One region of the Streptomyces sp. NPDC060198 genome, then DNA from elsewhere that is predicted to be linked to it. Evidence: predicted binding sites of a transcription regulator. Region 1 holds the regulator's gene; the other holds the start of a gene.
The links. The regulator HspR, encoded in region 1, represses chaperone genes until heat shock. The targets are predictions, from matches to a motif close to TTGAGNNNNNNNNNCTCAA.
Positions count from the first base shown of each region.

Region 2: a site for HspR is predicted at 2,523-2,541, ahead of dnaK (molecular chaperone DnaK). Genes of this name have one in related genera too.

Region 1 covers NZ_JBHWZJ010000526.1:89-3,759, reverse strand. Annotated here, with positions in the region: gene dnaJ (molecular chaperone DnaJ) at 81-1,274, shown strand; gene ACFWEP_RS32810 (heat shock protein transcriptional repressor HspR) at 1,276-1,722, shown strand; gene ACFWEP_RS32805 (helix-turn-helix transcriptional regulator) at 1,852-2,832, opposite strand; gene ACFWEP_RS32800 (hypothetical protein) at 2,973-3,374, shown strand; gene ACFWEP_RS32795 ((2Fe-2S)-binding protein) at 3,371-3,671, shown strand, end outside.
Region 2 covers NZ_JBHWZJ010000020.1:36,110-40,824, forward strand. Annotated here, with positions in the region: gene ACFWEP_RS05220 ((Fe-S)-binding protein) at 1-1,311, opposite strand, end outside; gene ACFWEP_RS05225 (sugar transferase) at 1,394-1,948, opposite strand; gene dnaK (molecular chaperone DnaK) at 2,565-4,415, shown strand; partial or broken gene grpE (nucleotide exchange factor GrpE) at 4,412-4,715, shown strand, end outside.

The DNA of each region.
Region 1 (3,671 bases):
GGGAGCGACAGCGTTCCCCGTGAGCCGGACATGTCCCGCGCGAGAGGCCGACGGCCGATCGTCCGGAAGGAGGGACGTCGATGAGCACGAAGGACTTCGTCGAGAAGGACTACTACAAGGTCCTCGGCGTCCCGAAGGACGCCACCGACGCCGAGATCAAGAAGGCGTACCGGAAGCTCGCCCGCGAGTTCCACCCGGACGCCAACAAGGGTGACGCCAAGGCAGAGGAGCGCTTCAAGGAGATCTCCGAGGCGAACGACGTCCTCGGGGACGCCAAGCGGCGCAAGGAGTACGACGAGGCACGCGCCCTCTTCGGCAACGGCGGGTTCCGACCCGGTCCCGGGGCCGGGGGCGGTTTCCCCGGAGGCTTCGACCTGGGGGACCTCTTCGGAGGTGCCCAGGGCGGCGCCGCCGGCCAGGGTGGCGGCGGATTCGGCGGCGGGGGAGGCCTCGGCGACGTGTTCGGCGGGCTCTTCAACCGCGGCGGCGGCACCGGTACCCGCGTCCAGCCGCGCCGGGGCCAGGACATCGAGACCGAGGTGACGCTCAGCTTCACCGAGGCCGTCGACGGGGCCACGGTCCCGCTGCGGATGTCCAGCCAGGCGCCCTGCAAGGCGTGCTCCGGCACCGGCGACAAGAACGGCACCCCGCGGGTCTGCCCGACCTGTGTCGGTACGGGACAGGTCTCGCGCGGCAGCGGTGGCGGGTTCTCGCTCACCGACCCGTGCGTGGACTGCAAGGGCCGCGGACTGATCGCCGAGAACCCCTGCGAGGTCTGCAAGGGCAGCGGACGAGCCAAGTCCGCCCGCACCATGCAGGTCCGCATCCCGGCGGGCGTCTTGGACGGGCAGCGCATCCGCCTGCGCGGCAAGGGCGGCCAGGGCGAGCGCGGCGGTCCGGCCGGCGACCTCTACGTCGCCGTCCACGTGGACGCGCACCCGGTCTTCGGCCGCAAGGGCGACAACCTCACCGTCACCGTGCCCGTCACCTTCCCGGAGGCGGCACTCGGCGGCGAGGTGAAGGTCCCCACCCTCGGTGGCCCTCCGGTCACCCTCAAGATCCCCGCGGGTACCCCGAACGGGCGTACGATGCGCGCCCGTGGCAAGGGCGCCGTGCGCAAGGACGGCACCCGGGGCGACCTCCTCGTCACCGTGGAGGTCGCGGTGCCCACGGAGCTGGGCGACGAAGCCAGGGAAGCGCTGGAGGCCTACCGCAAGGCGACCGCGGTCCAGGACCCGCGGGCCGACCTGTTCCAGGCCGCGAAGGGAGCTTGAGATGGACGGCCGCCGACGTAACCCGTACGAACTGACCGATGAGACCCCGGTGTACGTGATTTCGATCGCGGCCCAGCTCTCGGGCCTGCACCCGCAGACACTCCGTCAGTACGACCGCCTCGGTCTGGTCTCCCCGGACCGCACGGCCGGCCGTGGACGGCGTTACTCGGCCCGTGACATCGAACTGCTCCGCAACGTGCAGCAGTTGTCCCAGGACGAGGGCATCAACCTCGCCGGCATCAAGCGCATCATCGAGCTGGAGAACCAGGTTGCAGCGCTCCAGCAGCGTGTCGCCGAGCTCTCCGCGACGGTGGACGGGGCGGCGGTCGCCATGCGGCAGGCCGAGGCCCAGGTGCACGCCTCCTACCGGCGCGACCTCGTGCCGTACCAGGACGTGCAGCAGACCAGCGCGCTGGTCGTCTGGCGGCCGAAGCGGCCGAAGGACTGAATGCGGCGGGACGGGCGCGTGCCGCCCGCCCGTGGGCCCGTCACCGGCGATGCCGGTGGGCGGGCCCTTTCCGTTTCCTGTCCGGCGGCCGCTTTTGGGGCGGCCCGGGCGCCCGTGGCGTGTCGGGTGTCAGTCCTCGCTCAGGATGCCCGACTGGGCTATCAGGAAGCCGAGTTGGGCGCGACTGCTGCTGCCGAGGGTGGCGGCGAGCTTCGCGATGTGCGCCCGGCAGGTCCGTACGTTCATCCCGAGCCTGCGGGCGATCGAGTCGTCCACGTGCCCTTCGACGAGGAGTTGGGCGATGGACCGCTGGACAGCGCTGATGCCGTCCGGCGTGGGCTCGTACCGGATCTCCTCCAGCAGCGGGGTGGCGCGGGTCCAGAACTTCTCGAAGACCGACGCCAGGTAGGCGACCAGCCCCGGGTGGCGGAGTTCCAGGGCGACTTGCCGGTCGTCCTGGGCCGGGATGAAGGCGACCGACCGGTCGAAGACGATGAGGCGCTCGATGAGTTCCTCGGACGTCCTGATCTCCACGTTCGCGTCGGCGATGCGTTCCGCGTAGGCCAGGGTGCTGGGGCTGTAGCGGACCGTGTGCTGGTACAACGTCCGCATGCGGATGCCGCGGTGGACCACGGAGAGTCCGCGCTCCAGGGCCCTTCCGAGCCGGTCCTCGTTCCTCCCGCCGCCGGGTTGGATGGTGAGGACCTCGGTGCGGCACTCCGCGGTGGCGACGTCCAGAGCGCCGTTGATCCGGGTCACGCCCTCCAGCACGGTGATGGCGTGGGTGGCCGGCGGTCCCTGAGCGCTGATGTCCATGAAGGGCTCGAAGGACTGGGCGAGCCGCACCGAGTGGCGCCTGCGCTCCTGTATCTCGCGCTCCAGGGGATTCACGTGCTGTGCGAGCGCGGTGGAGGGCGGCACGGGGCGCAGCCAGTCCGGGTCGTCGGGGTCGGCGTGCAGCAGAGCGAACTCCATCAGGCACGGAGCCGGTTCGACCTCGTCGCGCGCGATCCGTCCGGAGCGGAGCGCGCCCGAGTAGAGACGTTTGCCGTCCTCACACAGTTCGGTGATCCCGTGAGGATGTGTCGTTTTCGTGTCTCTTGTGATCATTTCTCCACCCCCCAGGTTCCTGAACATGCAAGAACATGATGCATCGAGTCTGTGGTGTTCACAGGGTCGTGTGAGACATCGTCTTAGGAGCGGGGGAGATGAATCCACAAGTGAGGACGAAGCCGATTATGGATAAGCGAATGCTTCGCTCGGTGCTTGCCGCCTCGTTCGTCGCAGCCTTGGGTTTCGGGCTGGTGGGCGCGGGCGACATCGGCTGGGGCAGTGAGGCGGCTGCTGTCCCGGGGGACATTGGCTGGAGCAGCGAAGCTTCGGCGACGCCCGGCGACATCGGCTGGGACTCGCTGAACAAGGTCCAGCGTGACATCGGCTGGGCCGTGCAGGCGTCGGCGACCGGCGACATCGGCTGGGACTCGCTGAACAAGGTCCAGCGTGACATCGGCTGGTCCGTGCAGGCGTCGGCCACCGGCGACATCGGCTGGGACTCCTCGAACAAGGTCCAGGGCGACATCGGCTGGGGCGCGCTGAACAAGGTTCAGGGTGACATCGGCTGGGACTCGCTTCCGGCTTCCGCAGACGCATGACCACCCCGCCGGACGACCGGATCTTCCGGCGCGAGATGGCTTCGGCCTATCGCTCGGGGTGGCACTTCGTCGACCTGCTCACCGCTCTGCCGGGCCCGGGCGACTCGTTGATGGTCACCCTGCTCGGTGAGCCTGTGGTCGTCGTGATGGAGGAGGGCGAAGAGCTTCGCGCCTACCGCTGTCTGCGCAGGCCGCGTGGCGCCCCACAGCCCGTGCGCTGCGAAGTGAGGTACGGCATGATCTTCGTCAATCTGGACCAGCGCGACCATGAACTGTTCGACCCCGAGACCATCTCCG
Region 2 (4,715 bases), on a different contig from region 1:
CTCCAGGTTCTTGAGCATCGTGCCCGCCTCGGACGGGAACGCGGACTCGATCATCACCTGGTAGCGGCGCATGTCGACGATGTGGTCGATGTGCTCGATGTCGACCGGGCACTGCTCGACGCAGGCACCGCAGGTGGTGCAGGACCAGAGGACGTCCGGGTCGATGACGCCGTTCTCCTCGGCGGTGCCGATCAGCGGGCGCTCGGCCTCGGCGAGAGCGGCGGCCGGGACGTCCTTGAGCTGCTCCTCGGTCGCCTTCCCTTCCATGTCCTTGCCGCCGCCGGCCAGCAGGTACGGCGCCTTGGCGTGCGCGTGGTCGCGCAGGGACATGATCAGCAGCTTCGGGGAGAGCGGCTTGCCGGTGTTCCAGGCGGGGCACTGCGACTGGCAGCGGCCGCACTCGGTGCAGGTGGAGAAGTCGAGGATGCCCTTCCAGGAGAACTGCTCGACCTGGGAGACGCCGAAGACGTCGTCCTCGCCCGGGTCCTCGAAGTCGATCTCCTTGCCGCCGCTGGTCATCGGCTTGAGCTCGCCGAGCGCGACGGCTCCGTCCGCGTTCCGCTTGAACCAGATGTTCGGGAAGGCGAGGAAGCGGTGCCAGGCGACACCCATGTTGGTGTTCAGGCCGACGGTGATCGCCCAGCCCATGGTGACGCCGAGCTTGATCATCGCGGTGAGGTAGACGAGGTTCTGCAGCGTGCCCAGGCTCAGGCCCTTGAACGCGGCGACCAGCGGGTACGAGGCGAAGTACGCGGCCTCGTAGCCGTCCACGTGGTGCAGCGCGCCTTCCAGCCCGCGCAGGGTCATGATCGCGAGGCCGATGACGAGGATGACCGCCTCGACGAAGTACGCCTGGCCCATCTTGGAGCCCGCGAACCGGGACTTGCGGCCCGGACGGGTCGGCAGGTTCAGCTGGCGGATCGCGATGAGGACGAGGATGCCCACCGTCGTCGCGAGTGCGATGAACTCCGTGTACGCCTCGTACGGCAGCCAGCCGCCGAGGACCGGGAGCACCCAGTCGGCCTTGAACAGCTGTCCGTAGGCCGTGACGATGGTCAGACCCAGCGTCAGGAAGCCGACGGCGACGAACCAGTGCGCGACGCCGACGATGCCCCACCGGTTCATCCGGGTGTGGCCGACGAACTCCTTGGCCAGAGTGATCGTGCGGTTCTTGGGGTCGTCGGTGCGGCTGCCCGCGGGGACCGGCTGTCCGAGGCGGACGAACCGGTAGATCTGCGCGACGGCTCGGGAAATGAGCGCAACGCCGACCACGGTCAGCACCAGCGACACGATGATCGCGGCGAGTTGCATGTAAGGGCTCCTCGGGCCTGCGAGGGTGGGATTTTGACACTACTAAGCAGTAACTTAATCAGTCTGTGCTGACCCTATCCACTTATTCCAGCGGGCTGTAGCCGGGTAGCCGGTGATCTGTGTCGCTCAGGCTGCCCTTGGCCCGCCGGGCCGTTCCGCGGAGGGTCGCGCGCACAGGAGTGTGCACGGATTCGGCCAGAATTGCCAGGTCGAGCCCGATTCGCTGGGATTGGGTCCGGCTCAGCGCCAGGGCCTGGGCGTAGTGCAGATCGAGCAGCGCCGTCTCGTTCCAGGGCATCCGGGAGCGGGCGCGCACCTGCGCCAGCCCGGTCAGCCCGGGGCGCAGCTCCAGCCGCCAGTGGCGCGGCCCGCCGTCCAGGAGTCGGGGGTCGTCCGGCGCGAGCGGGGCCGGGCCGACCAGTGACAGCTCCCCGCGGACGACGTGCACCAGCCGGGAGAGAACGTCGAGGCGGAGCCGTCGGGTACGCAGCGACCGCAGGACGAAGGTGCGCCCGCCGAGGCCGGCCCGGGTGCTCCGGTCGACCACGGCGTCGGGGCCGTGCCGTACGGCGAGGGCGAGTGCGGCGGCCAGCAGTACGGGAGCCGCCAGCAGCAGCAGGGCCGAGCCGAGGGTCACGTCCAGCAGTCGTTTGGCCCCGCCGTCGAGGGGCAGGGGCGGTGCCGGTGGTCGTACGGGGAGCCGCGCCGGTGCCCGTACCCCGCCGGGCGGCGGTACGGGCCTTCCGTGCGGTGAGGGTTTCAGGGGCCGGACCGGCCGGGCCGCCTGGAGGGACTGCCACCATGCGCCGCCGCTCTGTCTGTAGCGCCGCTGCCTCGCGTTCCGCATCGCGCCCGCCCGGGTTTCGGAGTTCGGTGGGATCCGGGCCGGTGCGTTTTGACCGGCTCTCGGCATTTTGTGACAGAACGATCCCACGGTGCGATGGTGGGACGGGGGGAGTGGCGCGCGCCGTTTCCCGCGTGTCTCGCCCGGGGTGTGCCAGGCGCCGCGCCAGAGCTTCTCGGAGCCGCGCCCGGGGTCGGGGGCGGGCGGGACCGTGTGGCGGGTGGGGTGTGCGAGGTGGTCGACCGGTGGCCCGGAATGCTGAACACCGCTCTGAGCTGCGCATTCATTACCTGGCGCCTGGGATCGGCACCTAAGTTGAGCCTGCATGACTCAGGTCTGTTGACTCTTCGGCGGGTGTCGTGCATCCTTGAGTCAGATCCGCTCAAGTAGTTCTTCAGGAGGAATCGAAATGGCACGTGCGGTCGGCATCGACCTGGGCACGACTAACTCCGTCGTCAGCGTTCTCGAAGGCGGCGAGCCCACCGTCATCACCAACGCCGAAGGCGCCAGGACCACGCCGTCCGTCGTCGCCTTCGCGAAGAACGGCGAGGTGCTCGTCGGCGAGGTGGCCAAGCGTCAGGCCGTCACCAACGTCGACAGGACCATCCGCTCCGTCAAGCGCCACATGGGCACTGACTGGAAGATCGACCTCGACGGCAAGTCCTTCAACCCGCAGCAGATGAGCGCCTTCATCCTGCAGAAGCTGAAGCGCGACGCCGAGGCGTACCTGGGCGAGAAGGTGACCGACGCGGTCATCACCGTCCCGGCGTACTTCAACGACTCCGAGCGTCAGGCGACGAAGGAGGCCGGTGAGATCGCGGGCCTCAACGTCCTGCGCATCGTCAACGAGCCGACCGCCGCCGCGCTGGCGTACGGCCTCGACAAGGACGACCAGACGATCCTCGTCTTCGACCTCGGTGGCGGCACCTTCGACGTGTCGCTCCTGGAGATCGGTGACGGCGTCGTCGAGGTGAAGGCCACCAACGGTGACAACCACCTCGGTGGTGACGACTGGGACCAGCGCGTCGTCGACCACCTGGTGAAGCAGTTCGCCAACGGCCACGGTGTGGACCTGTCCAAGGACAAGATGGCTCTCCAGCGTCTCCGCGAGGCCGCGGAGAAGGCGAAGATCGAGCTCTCGTCCTCGACCGAGACCACGATCAACCTGCCCTACATCACGGCGTCCGCCGAGGGCCCGCTGCACCTGGACGAGAAGCTCACGCGCTCCCAGTTCCAGCAGCTGACCGCCGACCTGCTGGACCGGTGCAAGAGCCCGTTCCACAACGTCATCAAGGACGCGGGCATCGCGCTCTCCGAGATCGACCACGTCGTTCTCGTCGGTGGCTCGACCCGTATGCCGGCCGTCGCCGAGCTCGTCAAGGAGCTGACCGGTGGCCAGGACGCCAACAAGGGCGTGAACCCGGACGAGGTCGTCGCCATCGGCGCCTCGCTCCAGGCCGGTGTCCTGAAGGGTGAGGTCAAGGACGTCCTGCTCCTCGACGTCACCCCGCTGTCCCTCGGTATCGAGACCAAGGGCGGCATCATGACCAAGCTCATCGAGCGGAACACGACGATCCCGACCAAGCGGTCCGAGATCTTCACCACCGCCGAGGACAACCAGCCCTCCGTGCAGATCCAGGTGTACCAGGGCGAGCGCGAGATCGCGGCGTACAACAAGAAGCTCGGGATGTTCGAGCTGACGGGCCTGCCGCCGGCCCCGCGCGGCGTGCCGCAGATCGAGGTCACCTTCGACATCGACGCCAACGGCATCATGCACGTCGGAGCCAAGGACCTCGGCACCGGCAAGGAGCAGAAGATGACCGTCACCGGTGGCTCCTCGCTGCCGAAGGACGAGGTCAACCGGATGCGCGAAGAGGCCGAGCAGTACGCCGACGAGGACCACCGTCGCCGTGAGGCCGCCGAGACGCGCAATCAGGGCGAGCAGCTCGTCTACCAGACGGAGAAGTTCCTCAAGGACAACGAGGACAAGGTCCCCGGCGACGTCAAGACGGAGGTGGAGACCGCGCTCGGCGAGCTGAAGGAGAAGCTCAAGGGCGAGGACACCGCCGAGATCCGTACGGCCACCGAGAAGGTCGCGGCCGTCTCCCAGAAGCTGGGCCAGGCGATGTACGCCAACGCCCAGGCCGATGGTGCGGCCGCCGGTGAGCCCGGTGCCGAGCAGGCCCGTCCGGCCGACGACGACGTCGTCGACGCCGAGATCGTGGACGACGAGAAGGACAGCAAGGGCGGTGCGGTGTGACGGAGGAGACCCCGGACTTCGAAGAGAAGCCCGACGTCCCTTCCGGCGCCACCTCCGACGACGCCGAGCCGAAGGCCGCCTCCGAGGAGGCGGCCCCGGCCGGGGACGCTGACCAGACCGCAGGTCTGACCGCACAGCTGGACCAGGTACGCACGGCGCTCTCCGAGCGCACCGCGGACCTCCAGCGGCTGCAGGCCGAGTACCAGAACTACCGTCGCCGCGTCGAGCGGGACCGGGTCACGGTCAAGGAGATCGCCTCGGCGAACCTCCTGACCGAGCTCCTCCCCGTCCTCGACGACG